One region of the Mesorhizobium australicum WSM2073 genome, then DNA from elsewhere that is predicted to be linked to it. Evidence: predicted binding sites of a transcription regulator. Region 1 holds the regulator's gene; the other holds the start of a gene.
What was found. Region 1 encodes PhoB, which activates phosphate uptake and scavenging genes when phosphate is short. Its sites were predicted from a motif close to TGTCATNNANCTGTCAT; they were not measured.
Positions count from the first base shown of each region.

Region 2: olsB (l-ornithine N(alpha)-acyltransferase) is a predicted target of PhoB. The motif match lies at 2,162-2,178, and genes of this name have one in related genera.

Region 1 is NC_019973.1:1,497,209-1,501,420, reverse strand. Features, by position in the region: gene xylF (D-xylose ABC transporter substrate-binding protein) at 1-728, opposite strand, end outside; gene MESAU_RS07165 (ROK family protein) at 992-2,227, shown strand; gene phoB (phosphate regulon transcriptional regulator PhoB) at 2,230-2,919, opposite strand; gene phoU (phosphate signaling complex protein PhoU) at 2,939-3,646, opposite strand; gene pstB (phosphate ABC transporter ATP-binding protein PstB) at 3,672-4,212, opposite strand, start outside.
Region 2 is NC_019973.1:1,845,823-1,850,034, forward strand. Features, by position in the region: gene grpE (nucleotide exchange factor GrpE) at 1-379, shown strand, start outside; gene MESAU_RS08825 (trimeric intracellular cation channel family protein) at 483-1,115, shown strand; gene olsB (l-ornithine N(alpha)-acyltransferase) at 1,223-2,098, opposite strand; gene MESAU_RS08835 (PAS domain-containing hybrid sensor histidine kinase/response regulator) at 2,338-4,212, opposite strand, start outside.

The DNA of each region.
Region 1 (4,212 bases):
CCGGAGACCGGCACGGTGCCGGCGAGCCCCTGCGCCGTCAGCGCCGCGACGACGCCGCCGGCGGTGCCGTCATTGGCGGCGACCACGGCGTCGACCTTGTTGTCGTTGGCGGTGAGGAACTGTTCCATGTTCTTCTGGGCGTTGGCGGGCAGCCAGCCGTCCGTATAGGCTTCGCCGACATTCTTGATCTTGCCGCTGTCTATGGCCGCCTTCAGCACTTCCATCGAGCCCGAGAACAGGAAGTCGGCATTCGGATCGGCGCCGGAGCCCTTGATGAAGACGTAATTGCCCTCAGGCTTCACCTTGAACACTTCGCGGGCCTGCATGCGGCCAACTTCCTTGTTGTCGAAGGTCAGGTAGAAGACGTCCTTGTTCTCGATCAGGCGGTCATAGCCGACGACCGGAATGCCCTCGTCGAGCGCCTTCTGTACCGCCGGGCCGATGGCCGACGCGTCCTGCGCCAGGATGATCAGCGAATTGGCACCCTGCGAAATCAGGCTCTCGACATCGGTCAGCTGCTTGCCAGGATTGGACTGCGCATCGGCGGAAATGTACTTGTCGCCCGCGGCCTCGATCGCCTTCTTCATGGCGGCCTCGTCGGTCTTCCAGCGCTCCTCCTGGAAGTTGGACCACGACACGCCGATAACCTTGCCCTTCGCCTGCGCGACCGACGCCAGCGTCAGCGACATGGCGACACCCGCCAGAATGGCGACTGTGAATCTCTTCATGATATCCTCCCTGCGCCGCGTGTGGCGCGACCAAACTGGCCCTAAGGCCGGCACAAAGGCTCTAATTTTTTCGAGCCTCGAAAAAACACTGGTCCATCGCCGGAACACTGTCAACATCGATTCTGACGGATTTTGAGGTGCCGGAAGCCTTTTTTCGAGCCCCGCAATAAATAATGACAGCCCCAGCCGCTTCTGCCAGTATTCGACCCGTTGCCGGAGGTGTTCGAGGGGGCGTCAAGAACCGCGGCGACGGGGAGGAAATCATGTCGGTCGGAATCCGCCACGACGATCTGCGCCGGCGCAACCGCGCAATGGTGATTGGAGCCGTGCGCCGGGGTGGCCAGCCCTCGCGCACCGAGATCGCCGCCACCACCGCCCTGAGCCACTCGACCATATCGGCGATATCAGCCGACCTGATCGGCGAAGGTATCCTGAGCGAAGGCAAGCCGAACGAGGCCGGCTCACTGAAACGCGGCCGGCCGCAGGTGGGCCTTTGTCTCAACCCCGAGGCCGCGGCGGTCATGACCGTGGTGCTGTCGCTGAATTTCCTCTCCGTCGCCGTCATCGACTACGCCGGCCAGGTGATATCGGAGGAGCAACGCCGGCTGGACACGCTGACCATGTCGCGCGAGGCGCTGATCGGCGAATGCGTGGCCATCGTCCGACGCCGCCTCGAGGATCCCGACCTCGATGTCGCCAGCATTGCCCGCATCGCGCTGGCGATCCAGGGCATCACCGACACCGAGGCGCGCGCCATGCTGTGGTCGCCGATCACGCCGCAGACGGACATTGCCTTCGCCGATATACTCGAAGCCGAATTCGGCATCCCCGCCACCATGGAGAACGACTGCAACATGATGGCTGTGGCGCTGCGCTGGCGCGACCCCGAGCGCTACCGCGACGACTTCATCGCCATCCTGCTCTCGCACGGCATCGGCATGGGCCTGGTGCTGAAGGGCGAGCTGTTCACCGGCACCCATTCCTCAGGCGGCGAGTTCGGCCACATGATCCATCGCCCCGGCGGCGCGCTCTGCCGCTGCGGGCGGCGCGGCTGCGTCGAGGCCTATGCCGGCAACTATGCCATCTGGCGTAATGCAGGACAGATGGGTGAGGACGCCAAACCGGTCGACGTCAGCGACGCCGACATGCGCGCATTGGCGGCCACGGCGCGCGAAAGAGACGGACCGGAGCGCGAGGCCTATCGCAAGGCCGGCGAGGCGCTGGGCTATGGCCTTGGCAGCTTGTTCGCGCTGATCGATCCGGCGCCGGTTGCGATGGTCGGCGTCAGCGCCGCCGCCTTCGATCTGATCGAGCCGGCCTTGCGTGAGGCCATCGCCCAGACCGCCGGCGGCCAGCATTCGACGTCGATTTCCTTCGATACAGAGCTGAACGAATTGCCGCTGATCCGCGAGGGCTGCGCCATGCGCGCGCTCACCTTCGTCGACCAGGAGATCTTCGCGCCGGGCGTGCAGGTGAGATCCGGCAAGAACGTGGCCTGATCTCAATCCTCGCGGATTGCGTAGCCCGCGCCACGGATGGTGCGTATCACATCGGGCATGCGGCCATTGTTGACCGCCTTGCGCAGGCGGCCGACATGCACATCCACGGTGCGCTCGTCGATGTAGATCGTCTCGCCCCAGACATTGTCGAGCAACTGGCTGCGCGAGAACACGCGGCCGGGATGGCGCATCATGAATTCGAGCAGCCTGAACTCGGTCGGTCCGAGCCGGATCTCGCTCTTCTTGCGATAGACCCGGTGCGATTCGCGGTCGAGCACGATGTCGCCGACCTTGAGCACGCTGGACAGCACTTCCGGTTTGGCGCGGCGCAGCAGCGCCTTGACCCGGGCCATGAATTCCGGCGTCGAGAACGGCTTGACCAGATAGTCGTCGGCGCCGGTCGAGAGGCCGCGCACGCGATCGCTCTCCTCGCCGCGCGCCGTCAGCATGATGATCGGCAATCGCTCCGTCTCGGGCCGCATGCGCAGGCGCCGACAGAGTTCGATGCCGGAAACCGCCGGCACCATCCAGTCGAGCACCAGCAGGTCGGGCACGTTTTCCTGGAGGCGTATCTCGGCTTCGTCGCCGCGTGTCACCACCTCGACCTGGTAACCCTCGGACTCCAGGTTGTAGCGGAGGAGCACGCCCAGCGGCTCCTCGTCCTCCACCACCATGATGCGTGGCGCGATCATCGATCGATCATCCCTGCCGTCAAGCCGCCGGCACCGACATCGCCGTCTCGTCCTGCTTCGGACGGTTGGCGGGCAGTTGCGTGCCGGTCAGCACATAATACGCATTCTCGGCGATGTTGGTCACGTGGTCGCCAATGCGTTCGAGATTCTTGGCGCAGAACAAAAGATGCGTGCAAGCCGTGATGTTGCGGGGATCCTCCATCATGTAGGTCAGGAGTTCGCGGAAGACCGAAGTGTATTTGACGTCGATGCGTTCGTCGTCATTCCTGAGCTTGGCGAGGGCGGCGGCATCGCCGGCCGCATATTCCTCGACGACGCCCTGCACCTGGATCAGCACCAGCTGCGCCATGGAGTCGATGGAATGCGACAAGTCGCGCGGCGTGGCGGTGAGGCCGACCGAGCCGACGCGCTTGGCGATGTTCTTGGCAAGGTCGCCGATGCGTTCGAGATCGCCCGCCATGCGGATCGAGCCGACGACATGACGCAGATCGTCGGCCATCGGCTGGCGCTTGGCGATCAGGGTAATGGCGCGATCATCGAGTTCGCGCTGGCGCGCGTCCATGATGGCGTCGTCGGAGACGACGCGCTGTGCCAGCGCGTTGTCGGAATTCAGCAGCGCCTTGGTGGCGCCGCCGACCATCGTGCCGGCGAGATCGCCCATGTCGCTGATCAGCCTGCTGATCTGCCCGAGATCCTCGTCGAAGGCTGCGACTGTGTGTTCGGCCATGATCCTGGTCCTCGTATGCGTGAGATCAGCCGAAGCGGCCGGTGATATAGTCCTGCGTGCGCTTCTCGCGAGGCGACGTGAAGATCTTCTCGGTCTTGTCGAATTCGACCAGCTCGCCCAGATACATGAAAGCCGTCTGCTTCGAGACGCGCGCGGCCTGCTGCATGTTGTGGGTGACGATGACGATCGTGTAGTCGGCCTGCAACTCGTCGATCAATTCCTCGATCTTGGCGGTCGACAATGGGTCGAGCGCCGAGGCCGGCTCGTCGAGCAGGATGACCTCCGGCTTGACCGCCACGGTGCGGGCGATGCAAAGCCGCTGCTGCTGGCCGCCCGACAGGCTGAGGCCGCTGGCGTTGAGCTTGTCCTTGACCTCGTTCCACAGCGCGGCGCGTTTCAACGCCTGCTCGACACGGCCGTCCATCTCGGCCTTGCCGATCTTCTCATAGAGCCTGACGCCGAAGGCGATATTCTCATAGATCGACATCGGGAACGGCGTCGGCTTCTGGAACACCATGCCGATCTTGGTGCGCAACAGGTTGAGGTCCTGCGAGCGGTCGAGAACG
Region 2 (4,212 bases), 350 kb from region 1:
GTCGGACAATCTGCGCCGCGCCCTGGATGCCATTCCGGCCGAGGCCAAGGCATCGGGGGATGCCGGCTTCAAGGCGCTGATCGAAGGCGTCGACCTGACCGAGCGCGCCATGCTGTCGGCGCTGGAGCGGCATGGGGTCAAGAAACTCGCTCCCGAGGGCGAGAAGTTCGATCCCAATTTCCACCAGGCAATGTTTGAAGTGCCCAATCCCGATGTTCCGGCCAACACCGTGGTCCAGGTCGTGCAGCCGGGCTATTCGATCGGCGAGCGGGTGCTGCGCCCGGCCATGGTCGGCGTCGCCAAGGGTGGTCCGAAAATCGCCGCCGACGCGCCGGTCGAGCCAGGGCCGGTCAATGAGCAGGCCGAGAAGGATGCGTGATTAGTGGGGTAGCGATAGAGAGTTGTGAGTAGCAAGGACTGGGCCGGGTAGGCGCCTGCTTCGCCAATTGCCATTCACTACTGACTACTTCACTACTCACTCCATGAACCCGATCGCCCTCCTCGACTATGCCGGCGTTGCGGTCTTCGCGGCGACGGGGGCGTTGGCGGCGTCGCGCAAACAGCTCGACATTATCGGCTTCCTGTTCCTGGCCAGCGTCACCGGCATCGGCGGCGGCACGCTTCGCGACGTCATCCTCAATCTGCCGGTTTTCTGGGTCGCCAACTCCAGCTACGTGCTGATTTGCGCGGCGGCCGCTGTGCTGGTTTTCTTTGCCGCGCACCGTATGGAATCCCGCTGGAAATGGCTGCTCTGGCTCGACGCCATCGGGCTGGCCGCTTTTTCGGTGATGGGTGCGGCCAAGGGACTGGCCATTACCGGTTCGCCGGTCGTCTCCGTCATCACCGGCGTGCTCACCGCCACGTCCGGCGGCATCCTGCGCGATCTGCTGGCCGGCGAACCCTCGGTGCTGCTGAGGCCGGAAATCTATGTTACGGCCGCTCTCACGGGCGCTGCCATCTTCACGGCTGGCGACGTCACAGGATTGCCGCCGATCGTTTCAGAGCTGGCCGGCTTCGCCGCGGCGTTCGCGGTTCGCGGCGGCGCGCTCCGTTTCGGCTGGACCTTTCCAGCCTACAAGAGCCGGCCCGGCCGGCGGCCGGAAGACATTCCGTGAGGAGAGGGAGTAGGGGAGTGGTCAGTAGTCGCCGAAGCGCGAATCGTGTCGTCTTGACTACTGATTACTGATTACTGACTACTGACTACTGACTACTGACTAATCGCTCACGCAGCGAAGCGCTGCGCTTCCCCGCCATAATAGTTGACGTAGCGGGCACCGATCTCCTTGACCGGCATCACGACGAAAATGTCGACCGTGGAGAATTCGCGGTCGATGACGCAACCATCGCCGATGCGAGCGCCGACCCGCAGATAGCCCTTGACCAGAGGCGGCATCGCCGCGATCGCCGCCTTGGTGTTGACCGCCTCGATCGGCATCAGGTCCATGGAGCAATAGCGCCCGGACACAGCGCGCACGTCCCAGGCCGAGTTGGTGCGGCAGTGATGGGCAAGATAGGTGAGCGCCTCCGCATGCGCGGCCGGCACGGTGCCATGGAACGAGGCGCAGCCGGTCATCACCCCGATCTCGTAGTGATTGATGTAGGCCCAGATGCCTTGCCATAGCGCTTCGATGGTGCGCTTCGAACGGTATTCCGGCAAGACGCAGGAACGGCCGAGTTCAAGGAAACGCTGGCTGGGATGGCGGGCGATGAGCTTGGTCAGCTCGAATTCGCCTTCGGAATAGAAGCCTCCGGCGGTTGCCGCGATTTCTTGCCGCAGCAAGCGATAGGTGCCGACGATACGGCGGTGCTCAGGGCCGGAAAGCGTGGTGTCGAGGACGAGCAGATGGTCGCAGAGCGGGTCGAAGCGGTCGGCGTCGCGGCGGTCCTGCGCCTGGAACAGATCCTTCCTGGCGCCAAGCTCGTCATAGAATACACGGTAACGCACTTCCTGCGCGGCCGCGATCTCGGCCTCGTTGCGGGCGAGCCGCACTTCGAGATTGCCGATACGGCCGAGCGCCGCGCCCTTTATGACGGAATCGACATTACGTCCGGCGAGCAAGGCGCTGCTGGCGTTCGGCCGAGTGTCACATTCCGGCATAACTGTATGCACGAGTGATTCTCCTTCGAGCCATCCCTCTTGGCACGGGGATACGGTGTAGGTGCAACAGGATTGTGACAGTACCGTGATACGGCGTCGCGGGCAATACTTCGTCGGCTGGCGAAAACGGTCAACCGGCTACGTTGCGCCACAAGACCCAGGCGCGTCGCGTTCGCGGGCGCCGAAAATGGGCTGGTTTTTGGCGGCCTTGACCAGCCACGCACCCGGAAAAAGCTGGCTCAAGCGGCGACCTGGCCCTCGACGGCACTGACCAGCGCATCGGGGTCGAGCGGCTTGGTGACGAAGCCGCTGGCGCCGTGGGCGAGCACCGCATGGCGGGTCTTTTCCTGGCTGTCGGCCGACAGCACCATGATCGGCACCGGCGGCACGGAGGCCTCCTCTTCATGGCGGCGGATCGCGGCAATGGCGTCCAGTCCGTCCATGACGGGCATGTGAAGATCCATCAGCACCACGTCGAAGCGGTGCTTGTGGCCGGCACCAGTGACCGCCTCGACGGCGGCCTTGCCATTGCCGACCACCTTGACGCGATGCCCGGCCTTCAACAGCGTCGCGCGGGCCAGCATGGCATTGATGTCGTTGTCCTCGGCGATCAGCACGGACAGGCCCTGCTGGCGTTCGCCTGAGGCACGAAGCGCCGGCGCGCGGCGTTTTTCCGGCTGCGGCTGGGCCAGGACCGGTGCGTGGCTGCTCAAAAGGACACGCAAAAGTGTTCCTCCGCGCACTGGCCGGGCAAGGAAAGTCGCGTAGCCGCTGGCACGAAACTCGCCCAGCATGCCGCGGTCGGTGGGTGCGATCAGCGTGACGGCTTCGCAATCGGAAAACCCATGCTGGCGAAGCCGCTTGAGCAGCCTTCCGTCACTCTCTTCCATGGCCGCGTCGACCAGAAGCACGTCGCAGCCGTCGGCAAAGGATGCGGCCTGAGCCACGGTGGTGGCGATTCCGGCCGCTCCGCCATTGGAGCGGATGGTGCGGGCGATGGCGTCGGCCTCGACGGTGTTCTTGGAGACGATCACGGCGCGTCGCCCGGCAAGCGCGTTCAACCGGCCCTGCGGCGGCTCGGTGGCTGATGTGGCGGGAATCTCGAAGACGAATTCCGATCCCTGGCCAAGCCGGCTGGAAACCGAAATCGTGCCGCCCATGGCGGCCACCAGGCGCTTGGAGATGGCAAGTCCCAGTCCAGCACCGCCATGCGTGCGCGTCGAGGTGCCGTCGGCCTGCTCGAACTCCTCGAAGATGCGCTCCATGTCCTCGTCGCGCAGGCCGGGACCGGTATCGGCGATGGTGAAGCAGATGCGGTCGCTGGTCTCGGTTCGGGCGCGCGCGACGCTGACCAGCACGCCCCCACTGTCGGTGAACTTGATGGCGTTGCCGATGAGGTTGAGCAGCACCTGCCTGACCCGGCCCGGATCGGCGGTGATCAATTGCGGCACATCCGGTTCGACATGGCAGCCGAGGCCGATATTCTTGGCGAAGGCGCGCGCGGCCATCAATTCGATGATGTTGTCGGCGATCTCGCGCACCGACATGGGCTGCGGTTCGGGATCGAAGCGTCCGGCCTCGATCTTGGAATAGTCGAGCAGGTCCTCGATCAGGGCAAGCAAGGCGCTGGCCGAGGTCGAGATGGCGCCGACATAGGTCTGCTGCTCCGGCGAAAGGCTGGTGTCGGCGAGCAGCCTGGCCATGCCCATGATGCCGTTCATCGGCGTGCGGATCTCATGGCTGACGGTGGCGAGGAAGCGCGACTTGGCCTGGCTCGCGAATTCGGCCCGCTCGCGCGCGGTGATCATGGACGATTCAGCGCGCTTGCGTGCTGTGATGTCGCGGGCGATGGCGCGATGCGAGACGGCACCACTGTCCTTTTCGCGCACCGACAACTCGATCCAGGAGAACCAGCGCGGGCCTGTCGGCGTGCGGATGGCAACGTCGGTGGAACTCAGGCATTCATGATCGGAGAAAGCCGCATCGGGAACGATGCCGACCTCGATGCCGAGTTCGGCCAACGTCTTGCCGGCAAGATCGCGCGGATCGGTTTCGACGAGGTCGGCGAACACCTTGTTGGCGTAGACGATGTAGCCGTCGCGGTCGCGATGGAT